2 regions of the Clostridium thermarum genome follow, and region 2 is predicted to be linked to the other one. Evidence: a T-box and tRNA genes for the amino acid it is inferred to sense, from the RefSeq annotation. Region 2 holds a T-box; the other holds one or more tRNA genes.

Region 1 (6,760 bases), 1.8 Mb from region 2:
GGGGCAAGGATTTTCCTGACGTATACCTTCTTACCGCTGAAAGATTAAAGGTAGATCCCCATCAATGTATTGTTTTTGAAGACATACTTCCTGCAGTATTGGGAGCCAAGGCTGCTGGCATGAAGGTTGTGGGGGTTTTTGACAAGGCCGCTCAGCATCAATGGAGTGAAATTTTAAGTATTGCTGATAAGACTATTAAAGACTATAATGAACTTGACTTAGCTGTATAAAAAACACGGTTGCCCGTGTTTTTTTATTATTTATATTCTACAGTATACTTCTTCTTTAAGCTTTCAACATATGCTCCATATATTTGATTTTGCTTTTGATTTTTCAATCTCTCAATAATTTCAGGCTTGGCTTCCTCTAAGCTCTTTAGGCATGCTGGCTTTTTCTCCATTACTTGAATTATATGATAACCAAACTGTGTCTTTACAGGTTCACTAATCTCTCCAACCTCTAATCCAAAGGCAGCTTCTTCAAATTCTGGTACCATTCTTCCCTTGGTAAAGAAGCCTAATTCACCGCCTCTTTCCTTTGATGGGCATGTTGAGTATGTAGCTGCTGCTTCAGCAAAATCCATACCATTTTTCAATTTGCTCAATATCTCATTAGCCTGATCTAATTCCGAAACCAATATGTGTCTGGCACTCACCCCATCTTGCTGTAAAAACAGACTCATATTATCCTTATAGAATTTACCAGCCTCTTCATCAGTAACCACAGTCTGGGATAATACCTTGTGTATAGCATACTGAGTAAGCAACTCTCTTTTTATATTCTCCAACTGCATAACAAATACAGGATCCTTATCCAAACCATTTTTTAATGCATCTTTATTTACTAATTCAAAAGTAACAATTTGATCAAGCAGCTGCTTTTTACCTTCTTCCGTACTAAAGGCTTGTTGCCTTTCCTTAGGCATTCTCACAAAGGTATTATATAAATCCCTCTCTGTAATCTCAACGCCCTCAACTACCGCAAGTATTTTACCGTTATCCATGAAAATATTCTCCTTACATAATAATATTAAGTAACTACTTTATTTTAACATTACACTATTTTGCTGTCAAACATAGGTGTAAAGCTTTCCATGAATAAAAAATATTTTCTTACTTTCTCCTTTTGTTGAACTTTTTGATGGATTTAGCGTTTAAAAAATGATAGCCTTATATCCGTAGAAATTTATATAGATGTGAATCCGGATATGCTATATTATAATCAATAACCTACAGCACTTCGATATAAGGATGGAGATTTTTTTGGATGAGCTTGCATTAATTGACCAATCTAAAAAAGGTGATAAGTGGGCAATGAATGAATTGTTAAAAATCAATTATCCCATGCTATCAGGTTACGTACTAAAACTAACCTGTGATGCTCACCTGGCACAGGATATCATTCAGGAGACTTTACTCAAGGCCGTAGTGAACATAAGCAAATATAAGCCTATAGGTAAATTCTCAACATGGCTGATAACCATTGCTACTAATACCTTCAGGGATTACTTGAGAAAAAACAAGCATTTTGAGACCTTAGAGGAAAATTATCAGTGGGACAATTCCAATCCCGAAAATCTAGTTTTAGAAAAACTGGAGTATAAAAGAATAATGAAAATATTATCTGAATTACCCTATGAAAAAAGAGCTGTTTTTATATTAAAACATTATTATGGATACAAATATGAAGAAATTGCTGAAGTATTGAAATGCCCCGTTGGAACTGTCAGATCCAGGCTTCACAATGGTATAAAATATATACTGTCAGAATTTGAGAAGGAGGATGAAGAATAATGAAGGATAAAGACCTTGAAAGATATATAGATGAATATTATACCCATAAAGAAAGCAGTTCAAAACCTGAGATTAATCATGAAAATGCCATGCTTTATTCCACTCTCGACAATATGGATGCAATTAATATTTTGAACTTTGATAATAACATAGATATCATGGGAATAATCCAAGAGGGTGAGAAAGTAACAGTCAAAAGAAAACAAAAAAAAGAATTTTTATTATTTATTTTTTCCGCCTTCTTAATTATCAATATTATATTCTTTGCCCTTATTTACATCAACAAAGATATTTTTATTTATGTGCAGTTGGCCATTACAATTTTTCTCCCCTTTATTTTAATTCCTTTTTCATATTTTAAGACAGTAAAGGAGGATATGTAATGAAGGAAGTATCTACGACAACTTTATTAACAGTCCTGATAATAGTAATCCCACTTTTGCTCATACAAGCCTCTTGGATATTTCAAGATGCAAGAAAACGGCGCGAAAAGTATTATTGGCTTTGGGGATTATTTGGCCTTATAAATGTTCCTCAAAGTTTAATAATATATCTCATAGTTACAAGAATAATATTAGATAGGAATAAAAGGAAATAAATCTGTTATAAAGTATATAATCATAGAAATTCCATGCTTTTTAATGAACTTTTTGTTTAACTGATCGTTAAATTAATATAAATCATAGAATTAAATATTAAGTTTAAATAGGAGGTTTCTCATATGGATATTAGCATAGGTACAGACCTATTAAAGTTTCTTGCTCCACTAATAATACTGCAGCTGATACTTGTCCTTGTGTGTATCAGAAGTATCATAAAAGATGAGGTAAACTATCTTCCCAAATGGGCTTGGATACTGATTGTTTGTACTTTCAATTTCTTTGGTCCAATAATCTATTTATTTATCGGTAGAAAGAGGTATTAATATGCTTAAGGTGAAGAATCTAGTTAAAAATTACGGGGAACTCAATGTATTAAAAAATATAAGTTTCGAGGTTGAAAAAGGTAAAGTCTATGGTTTCCTTGGACAAAATGGTGCTGGAAAGACTACAACCATGAATATATTAACCGGTCTAATAAACTATGACGGTGGGGAAATTTATTTAGACGGTGAGAAATTTGATAAAAACAAGAGACATCTGTTAAAGAAGGTTGGCTACCTTCCTCAAAGTCCCGTATTTTATGGCTATATGACTGCTTATGAATACTTAAATTTCATTGGAGAACTAAGCGGTATGTCCGCCACAAAGATTAAGAGTAAAAGTGCAGAATTAATTGAGACCATGGGATTAAAAGATGCAGCCCACAGAAAGATCGGTGGTTATTCCGGAGGTATGAAGCAGCGTTTTGGACTAGCTGTATCTTTATTTAATGACCCAGAACTGCTAATCTTGGATGAACCTACCTCAGCCCTGGACCCTGAGGGAAGGGCTGAGATCTTACATCTGATAAGTAACCTAAAAAAGAGAGGCCTAACAGTATTTTTATCTACTCATATATTGAGTGACGTAGAAAGAGTATGCGATGAGGTAAGTATTATTCATAAGGGTGAAATTCTAATATCAGATAACCTTAACCACCTAAAGAATCAATATATTCAACCGGTGTTTGATATAGAGTTTGAAAATGAATGCAGTAATCTGAAGGAAATTTTGTGCAACATCCCTTGGATACAAAGGGTTAAAATAGCAGAACGGAAGGCCAGTATTTATGTGACCAGCTTAGACCATTCAAAGAAAGACCTGTTTCAAATTCTATCGGAATATGACAATACCTGTATTAGCTATAATTTAAGAAAAAGTGATTTAGAAGATATTTTCATAAGGTTGGTGAACAATAATGGCAACATTTAAAGCTTACTTTAAAAAAGAAATTTTAGAATCCAAGAGACAATTTAGATATCTTATCGTATTTCTGGCTTTTGCTTTCCTTGCCCTATCCAACCCAATAGTGCTGAAGCTTATGCCAAAAATATTGGAAAGCAGTGGCATGAGCGGTATGGAAGGATTGTTAAGCGCCCTCCCCTCTGATAAGACTTCTGTGATGCAAGGTGTAATAAGTGACTTTTTCCAAACCGGTATACTTGTTATGGTATTCACCTTTTGCAATATCCTAAGTGAAGAGTTAAGAAGCGAGAAATTTGTCTTGCCTTTCTCCAAAGGGGCAGATGCAAAATATATAGTACTTGCTAAGGTATTACACTACTCACTATTAATACTCGCTGCAGTTTGCCTTGGCTTATTTTTAAATTACTACTATGTTGGGCTAATGTTTGATAAGGGTATATCTCCTCCTATCTCCGGTGTTTTATTCTCAGCTTTACTTATATCCCTATTCTTCATATACAATTTTATGCTCACTATGTTCTTCTCTCTAATATTTAAAAAAGGTATCTTAGCCGGGATAGTTGTGGCTGCAATACAATACTTTTCTGTTCTTCCCTCTAAGATAGAAGCAATAGAAGACTTTATCCCTTACAATTTACTGGTTAGCGCCGGAAACTTCACAGTGTCCAATATGACTTTTCCTATAATTATCGTTATAATTTATATTGTTGCTCTGGCAATATTAAACTCTATAATATTAAAGAAGAAGGAAATCATATAGATTTAAGATAATGAGATTTATTAAAGGAATGTTGTATAATAAAAGATAATTACGTATCAACGCAATTTCCTTCTATTGTACCCTATTCTTTACACGTCTTGCTTCGTAATAACTGTTATTATATAATAGCTTCATATACTTATATAAATTGAGGTGATCTAATGAACAATATAGAAGTAATAGAAGGACAGATGGCTCCAGATTTTTCTCTCATGGGATCAGATAATAAAAGTCACTCCTTATCAGATTATAGAGGGTCAAATATAGTTTTATATTTTTATCCCAAGGACAATACACCTGGCTGTACCTTAGAAGCCCAGGATTTTAGAGATAATATTGAGAAATTTAAAGAGTTAAATACTGTAGTATTAGGCGTAAGCCGTGATTCTTTAAGCTCTCACGAAAAGTTTATTACTAAGCAATGTCTCCCGTTTATTTTACTCAGTGATGATAATGAAGAAGTATGTAATTTATATGGGGTACTTAAGGAAAAGACCCTGTATGGAAAGAAACACATAGGAATAGAGAGAAGTACCTTTATAATAGATACTGAGGGAGTATTGAGGAGGGCTTATAGAAAAGTAAAAGTTGATGGTCATGTAGAACATATTATAGAATATCTTCGTTCCCTATAAAGAAAAAGCTTGAGTTCAATACTCAAGCTTTTTTGGTGGCTAGACCAGGAATCGAACCAGGGACACGAGGATTTTCAGTCCTCTGCTCTACCGACTGAGCTATCTAGCCATACATATGTAATTAAGCCTTTCGGCTAACCTGGCAACGTCCTACTCTTCCACTCAGTCTCCCGAGCAGTACCATCGGCGCTGTGAGTCTTAACCATCGTGTTCGGAATGGGAACGGGTGTAACCCTCACGCTATCATCACCAGATATCAGAGAAGTTTGTTCTCTGAAAATTGCACATAAGAATGTGTTTTAGGTCAAGTCCTCGACCTATTAGTACTAGTCAGCTGCACACATTACTGTGCTTACACCTCTAGCCTATCAACCTTGTGTTCTTCAAGGGGTCTTACTGACTTACGTCATGGGAAATCTTATCTTGAGGTGGGCTTCACGCTTAGATGCTTTCAGCGTTTATCCCGTCCCGACATAGCTACCCAGCGGTGCTCCTGGCAGAACAACTGGTACACCAGAGGTCAGTCCATCCCGGTCCTCTCGTACTAAGGACAGCTCCTCTCAAATTTCCTACGCCCGCGACGGATAGGGACCGAACTGTCTCACGACGTTCTGAACCCAGCTCGCGTGCCGCTTTAATGGGCGAACAGCCCAACCCTTGGGACCTACTTCAGCCCCAGGATGCGACGAGCCGACATCGAGGTGCCAAACCTCCCCGTCGATGTGGACTCTTGGGGGAGATCAGCCTGTTATCCCCGAGGTAGCTTTTATCCGTTGAGCGATGGCCCTCCCACGAGGTACCACCGGATCACTAAGTCCGACTTTCGTCCCTGCTCCACTTGTGGGTGTCGCAGTCAGGCTCCCTTCTGCCTTTACACTCTACGAACGATTTCCAACCGTTCTGAGGGAACCTTTGAGCGCCTCCGTTACTTTTTAGGAGGCGACCGCCCCAGTCAAACTGCCCACCTAACAATGTCCCGTCACCAGCTTCATGGTGTCCGGTTAGAATCTCAGTATCATCAGGGTGGTATCCCAAGGTCGACTCCACAAAGGCTGACGCCCTTGCTTCCAAGTCTCCCACCTATCCTGTACAGATAATACCGAAACTCAATGCTAAGCTACAGTAAAGCTCTACGGGGTCTTTCCGTCCAATCGCGGGTAGCAAGCATCTTCACTTGCACTACAATTTCGCCGGATTTGCAGTTGAGACAGTGCCCAAATCATTACGCCATTCGTGCGGGTCGGAACTTACCCGACAAGGAATTTCGCTACCTTAGGACCGTTATAGTTACGGCCGCCGTTTACTGGGGCTTAAGTTCATGCCTTCGCTTGCGCTAAGCAATCCCCTTAACCTTCCAGCACCGGGCAGGCGTCAGCCCCTATACATCAGCTTACGCTTTAGCAGAGACCTGTGTTTTTGCTAAACAGTTGCTTGGGCCTATTCTCTGCGGCCTACTCGCGTAGGCACCCCTTCTCCCGAAGTTACGGGGTCAATTTGCCGAGTTCCTTAACTGCAATTCTTCCGCTGGTCTTAGGATTCTCTCCTCACCTACCTGTGTCGGTTTGCGGTACGGGCACTACTTCACTCCCTAGAGGCTTTTCTTGGCAGCGTGGAATCAGATACTTCGCTACTAAATTTCGCTCCCCATCACACCTCAGCATTGAACAGACGGATTTGCCTATCTGTTCTGCCTAGATGCTTAGACCCACATCCAATAGTGGGCAC
Region 2 (6,760 bases):
CTTACGGATAGAGAAAGCACCATTGAGCGGCTTAATATACTTGTAAACTCCCTTTATCAGGAAAACACCCAAAAGGATTTACGGATAGAGGAATTGGAGCAAAAATTAAATAAGGGGTTATTCAGAAGAATCTTTGGATAGAAATTAAACCGCAGCTTTTATATACTGCGGTTTCTCCTATAATATTTTTCTCACCCATCTCTCCTCGGATAATACCTCTACGGTCCCCAGCTCATTGACCTTGTATTGTGCCCAAAACATTAGAGGCATGATTTACAATTATTAACCAAATATTATATTACTGCACCACTCCACCTATGAGTAAAAAACCTCACGACGCATAAGTGTCATGAGGTTTCTTTTTATTTTCCATTATTAATCAGAGGATTATTCATCTTTTTTACTTTTACTAGGTTTATTTGATTTTCCACCAACTTGTTTTGCAAATCAATTATCTTATACCTAGCAGACTGGAGCTGGAACTTTAACTCTTTATTTTCTGCCTTGTAGGCATTATAGTCACTTAAGTATTTTTCTGAGGCTTCCTTCAAAGCACTTATCTCCTCCTTTAGTTTATCTACCTCTTCATCTTTGCTCCTTAGAAGTTCCTGGCTGTTATCACTTTCAAGCTTCTGCAATAGCTCCTGATTTTCTTGCTGAACTTGCTGTAATTGACTTTGTAAAGCTTCTATTTGATGTTTATTTTCTTTGTCCTTAGCTTCTAAAGCCTGTATTTCTTCACAAAGCTCCTGGTAGGCCATATCGCATTTAAAAAGATCATCTACGGCATTTACAGCTGTAAGTACTGCCACGTCGGTAGTACTCAACTTTCTATTACTCTCAGAGATAAGCTTTATTTTTTTATCTACATACCCAGCAACCCTGTGCAAGTATTCTTCCTTCTCATCACCTTTTAAGTTATAATCCACACCATTAATCTTCACAGTAACAATATTCATGCAAACACCCTCTTAGATAACTTTTGTTATACTTTATTTTAACATATATTGATAATAGGTTAAAAGTGAAAATTGCATAATTCCATATTTTGATTACAGAATTATGCAACTTCTTTTATATATTATCTAAGTTGAGCACCTAATCTATATTCTAGGTTCTTTAGTATTTTATCATGCACCATATTTACTTCTGCATCAGTAAGGGTTGAACTTTCCTTTCTATATATAATCGCATAGGCAATGGATTTTTTACCTTCAGGAATCTGCTTGCCCTTATAAATATCAAAGAGCTTAACTGACTCAACCAAAGGTGCACCCTGCTTCTTAATTATATCTTCTATTTCCTGAACAAGTATGCTGTCATCTACAATTAAGGCCATGTCTCTGGATACTGCAGGATACTTTGGAAGAGACTTATACTTTTTCTCCAGCTTAGCATTGGCGTAAAGTATATCCAGATTTAACTCAGCTACATATGCAGGTACATCCAAGCCGAATTTATCGCTTACATCAGGATGAATTTCTCCAAGGACACCAACCTTAGTGTTTTTTAGCATCAATGCTGCAGTTTTTCCAGGATGGAAGGTGGCATTGTCGCTTTCTCTTACGAAGCTGCAGCCTTGTACTCCCAAGACTTCTAATAGATTTTCCACTATGCCCTTTAAGTCTAGATAATCACACTGTCCATACATTCCTACTGTCAGTATATTTCTTTCATCCGGAAGTTCTCTTCCGTCATTTAGAGGAATATATACCTTTCCAATTTCAAAAAGCCTTGTTACTTCATTATTTCTTGCATAATTACGGCCAAGACTTTCCATCATGGAAGGAATAGTGGTGGTTCTCATAACACTATAATCTTCGCCCAGCGGATTCTTTATGGTCACTGTGTTTCTCAACGGGTTATCAGCATCTAAATTTATCTTATCAAAGGCCTTGGGGCTTATGAAAGCATAGCTTATAGATTGGTTAAGTCCGGAAGCAAGCATTGTTGCCAGTACCATATCATCCATATGCTGCTTTGCATTTTTACCGCCCCTTTCAGTGGTGATATTAATCGTTGTGGAAGGAATCTTGTCATATCCATATATTCTTGCAATTTCCTCTGCTATATCTTCCTTTATATTAATATCAATTCTGAAGGTTGGTACAGTGATTTCCAATACATTATGCACAATAGTGGTTTTAAGTTCTAAACTGTCTAAATACTTTTTCATGTCCTCTACCGGTATTTCTGTGCCTAAGAACTTATTAACCCAATGTCCATCAACGGCCATAGTCTTTTCCTTTACAGGCTTTTCATAGATATCTATGGTTCCCTTAAGGACTTTTCCAGCATTGAGCTTTTCAACAAGATGGCAAGCTCTATCCATTGCAAGCTGTACTAAATTTGGATCAATGTCCTTTTCAAATCGTGATGAAGCTTCAGTTCTCACACCTAGCTGCTGGGCAGAAACTCTTATATTAGTACCATCAAAATTAGCACACTCAAATATTACTTCCTTAGTATCATCCTTTATTTCAGAGTTTAACCCTCCCATAATACCTGCAAGTCCAATGGTCTTTGCATCGTCCTTTATGCAAAGTACATCAGAAGTCAGTTCTCTCTCTACCTCATCCAAAGTTGTAAACTTTTCTCCATCAGCTGCTCTTTCCACTACTATCTTGCCGGAAGTAATTTCTCTTCTGTCAAAGGCATGCATTGGTTGCCCAAGCTCCAGCATTACGAAGTTGGTAATATCAACTATATTATTTATTGGCCTTACTCCTGCATCTAAAAGTTTTTCCTGCATCCATTGAGGTGATGGCTCTATCTTTACATCTGCCACAGCTCTGGCCATGTATCTTCTGCAGAGCTCATCCTTAACCTCCACAGTTACCAGGTCACTTACATTGCCCTGGCCTTCATAAGCTACAGCAGCCTCCGGCAATCTATAGGTAGTTGCCAGAGTAGCTGCAGTTTCTCTTGCAATACCTACAACGCTTAAGCAGTCCGGTCTGTTTGAAGTTATTTCAAAATCGATGATAGCATTGTTTAAGCCCAAAACTTCCTTTATGTCCTTTCCTACAGGTGTATCCTGCGGAAGAATCATTAGTCCATGAACAGGTTCATCTCCTGCAATGCCAAGTTCCTCTTCAGAACACATCATTCCGTATGAAACAACGCCTCTGAGCTTACCTTTTTTAATCTTTACTCCTCCTGGTAAGGAAGAACCGTGAAGTGCCACCGGAACGATGTCCTGCTCCTTCATATTATTAGCTCCCGTAACTATCTGCAAGAGCTCCGCTTCTCCAATATCCAGCTGACATACAACCAGCTTTTCAGCATCGGGATGAGGTTCAATCTTCACTATCTTTCCCGTAACCACATTTTGAATCTCATCTCCTTTAGTTATTACTTCCTCTACCTTGGATCCTGAAAGGGTCAATCTATCTCCCAATTCCTTTGCATCTATATCAATATCAACATAATCCTTTAACCATTTAACTGGTACTTTCATCGTTACACCTCCAATATTAGAACTGATTTAAAAATCTCATGTCACTTTCATATAACAATCTTATATCATCCAGTCCGTACTTCATCATTACCATACGGTCTACACCAAAGCCAAAGGCAAAGCCACTGTATATTTCAGGATCAATACCACCTTTTCTTAAAACTTCAGGATGCACCATTCCACAGCCTAAAAGTTCTATCCATCCGCTTCCCTTGCATACGCTACAGCCCTCTCCCACACATACAAAGCAGGAGGCATCCATTTCTGCTGAAGGCTCAGTGAAAGGGAAATGATGGGGTCTGAACTTAGTATTTACTTTATCCCCAAACATTTTCTTAGCAAAAATCTCTAATGTTCCCTTCAAATCCGCGAAGGTAATGCCCTTGTCAATAACAAGACCTTCCATCTGATAGAAGATTGGTGAATGAGTTGCATCTACAGCATCAGATCTGAACACCTTGCCTGGAGATATCATCTTTATAGGTGGTGCGTTCTTCTCCATAACTCTAATCTGAACCGGAGAAGTTTGTGTTCTTAAAACTACATTGTCGTTAATATAGAAGGTATCCTGCTCGCTTCTTGCCGGATGATTCTCTGGGATATTCAAAGCCTCAAAATTGTAGTAATCAGATTCAACTTCCGGACCTTCTTCAATGGTAAAGCCCATGGAGATGAATATTTCCTTCATACTTTCCAGTGCTGCATCAAGGGGATGTCTCTTACCTAGGATATTTCTTTTACCTGGTAAGGATATGTCAATTACATCATTCTTTAGTTTTTCATCTCTTTCTTTGTTCTTAATGGCTGTTACTGATTTAGTTAGAGCTGCTTCTATGGCTTCTCTTACCTCATTTGCCACCTTTCCTACTACCGGTCTTTCCTCTGTGCTAAGAGCCCCCATACCTCTTAGTATAAGGGTAAGTTCTCCCTTTTTGCCAAGATACTTGACCCTTACAGCTTCTAACTCAGCACTGGTAAAAGAATTCTTTATCTCATCCAGGGCTGACGCTTTTATGGCTTCCAATTTTTCTTTCATCTTTCTTCTCCTTTCAAAACTATCTTTCAAATTTATAAATGTCACCAAAAAAATAAAAACCGTCCCACAAAGGGACGGAAGATCCGCGGTACCACCCTAATTAGCAGTTTTTGCTGCTCTCTTAGTGAAAGTTATCGGTTTTACCCGCCAAATGCTACTTAATCAAAGCTGATCCTGTTCACATTTGAAACTCCGGAGTGAACTTCACTGTACTTTTCCTAAAAAAGGCTTTCAGTCATGACCTTTTCTCCCTGCTAGGCATCCTACAGTTACTTTCTCCATCAAAGTTATAATTATGTAATTTTCTTTATTATAACCACTGTTTATAAAAATTTCAACTTTATTTTAAATTTTGTCGTAATACTTCATAGATCATTATGGATGCAGCCACCGATGCATTAAGAGATTCTGCTCCACCTGGCATGGGAATCTTAACCCTGATGTCAGCCAAAGCATATACTTCTTCGCTTATGCCTTTGCCTTCATTACCTACAGCTATAATAACCTTTTCTCCGTAAGTCCTAGCAAAAAAGTTTTCTTCAGCATCTAAGGAGCTTGCCACTACCTTATATCCTACTTCCTTCATAGATGCTACTATTTGATGGTTTTTATCTTCTATTATGGGAACATAAAATATTGACCCCATAGTGGATCTAAGTGTCTTCTCATTATAGGGGTCAACGGTACCGGCTGTATAGATTATACCTTTAGCGCTGGCGGCATGGGCAGTTCTAATTATAGTCCCTAGGTTCCCTGGATCCTGTACCTTGTCGACAAGGACAAAAAGGCCATTTTCCCGAGGGGTATTATAGGTTTTCTTGCGGATTATTGCCGCTATACCCTGAGGAGCTTCTGTATCACAAATATCATTAAACAAACTGTCTTTAATTACATGTAAAGAACCTTTCACAGCACTCTGAAATATATTTATATATTTTTCAGAGTGTTTTTGGGAAATCAGCAGCTTTTCTACATCTGCTCCGGCTTTAAATGCTTCCTCAACAAATCTGCAGCCCTCTATAAAAAATTTTCCCTGCTCTTCTCTATACCTTTTTTCCTTCAACTTTTTAACTTCTTTAATGAGCTGATTATCCTTACTCTGTATGAGTTCCAAGTACATTCCACCTTTACCTGTCAATCATATTTTCAATTCTGCTTAGTTCCTCAGAGCCACCGATAGCTAATATAATATCACCATCCTGAATCTCGTCATCTGCTCCCGGAGCAATATTTACGCCATCTTCTCTCTTAATTGCCATGATATTTATGCCATATCTTGCCCTTGCATTCAATTCTCTGAGACTCTTCCCGCTCCATTCCTTAGGCGATACTATTTCAGCTATACTATAATCCGGTGAAAGTTCAATATAATCCAATATATTAGAGGAAATAAGATTGTGAGCTACACGAATTCCCATATCTCTTTCCGGAAGGATAACTCTATCAGCACCAATTTTACTTAATAGCTTTGCGTGGAGCTCATTCTGTGCCTTTGCAATCAGGTACTTAACTCCAAGTTCCTTTATTAGCAGAGTAATCATAGCACTGGATTGAATATCAGAGCCTATTGTAACTACTGCAACGTCAAAATTTTTAATACCTAAGCTTCTTAGTGCACTCTCATCGGTAGCATCCATTTGAACAGCATGGGTAACACTATCAGAGATTTCCTGTACCAAACTTTCCTCTGAATCTATAGCAAGCACGTCATTACCTAATGAATATAAGGTTTTTGCCACTGATGCTCCAAATCTTCCTAGTCCTATCACAACATATTGCTTTTTATCCATAACCCTACAACACCCCTAACCAACTAATATTTTATCCTCAGGATACCTAATAGCACTCTTCTTTTTATTTTGTGCCAATGACAATGCTATTGTAAGTGGTCCAACCCTCCCCACATACATACATAATATGATTAATACCTTTCCCAGTGAGCTTAGAAAGGGCGTTACTCCCAGTGTTAATCCAACAGTAGCAAAGGCCGAGGTTGCCTCATATAAAAGGAACTCTAAAGAAAACCCCATTTTCCGCTCTGTAACTGTTAGAATCATAGTTGCTGAGGCTACTACTAATAACCCAATGGTGGCAATGGTAAAGGCCTTTAATACCAGGTCTTTTGATATTCTCCTTTTATATATCTCTGTATCTTCTTTTCCTTTTACAGTACAAATTATTGCCATTATTATAATACCGAGAGTAGAGGTTTTTATACCTCCGGCTGTAGACCCTGGTGAACCTCCTATGAACATTAATACCAT

What was found. A T-box is a leader RNA that pairs with one kind of tRNA and senses whether it is charged. The one in region 2 lies ahead of pheS (phenylalanine--tRNA ligase subunit alpha), so its partner is inferred to be a tRNA-Phe.
Region 1: it encodes a tRNA-Phe, which carries the amino acid that the T-box ahead of pheS (phenylalanine--tRNA ligase subunit alpha) is inferred to sense. The anticodon was not compared.

Annotation. Positions count from the first base shown of each region.
Region 1 is NZ_CP040924.1:3,465,449-3,472,208, forward strand. Features, by position in the region: gene FHY60_RS15960 (HAD family hydrolase) at 1-230, shown strand, start outside; gene FHY60_RS15965 (peptidylprolyl isomerase) at 257-1,003, opposite strand; gene sigY (RNA polymerase sigma factor SigY) at 1,263-1,793, shown strand; gene FHY60_RS15975 (DUF5345 family protein) at 1,793-2,176, shown strand; gene FHY60_RS15980 (sigmaY antisigma factor component) at 2,176-2,391, shown strand; gene FHY60_RS15985 (PLD nuclease N-terminal domain-containing protein) at 2,515-2,718, shown strand; gene FHY60_RS15990 (ABC transporter ATP-binding protein) at 2,720-3,646, shown strand; gene FHY60_RS15995 (ABC transporter permease) at 3,633-4,400, shown strand; gene bcp (thioredoxin-dependent thiol peroxidase) at 4,562-5,035, shown strand; tRNA gene FHY60_RS16005 (tRNA-Phe) at 5,069-5,144, opposite strand; rRNA gene rrf (5S ribosomal RNA) at 5,173-5,289, opposite strand; rRNA gene FHY60_RS16015 (23S ribosomal RNA) at 5,336-6,760, opposite strand, start outside.
Region 2 is NZ_CP040924.1:1,616,816-1,623,575, reverse strand. Features, by position in the region: gene FHY60_RS07320 (hypothetical protein) at 1-141, shown strand, start outside; gene FHY60_RS07315 (cell division protein ZapA) at 363-959, opposite strand; gene pheT (phenylalanine--tRNA ligase subunit beta) at 1,082-3,460, opposite strand; gene pheS (phenylalanine--tRNA ligase subunit alpha) at 3,477-4,496, opposite strand; T-box leader at 4,564-4,790, opposite strand; gene FHY60_RS07300 (TrmH family RNA methyltransferase) at 4,837-5,616, opposite strand; gene FHY60_RS07295 (potassium channel family protein) at 5,624-6,286, opposite strand; gene FHY60_RS07290 (TrkH family potassium uptake protein) at 6,302-6,760, opposite strand, start outside.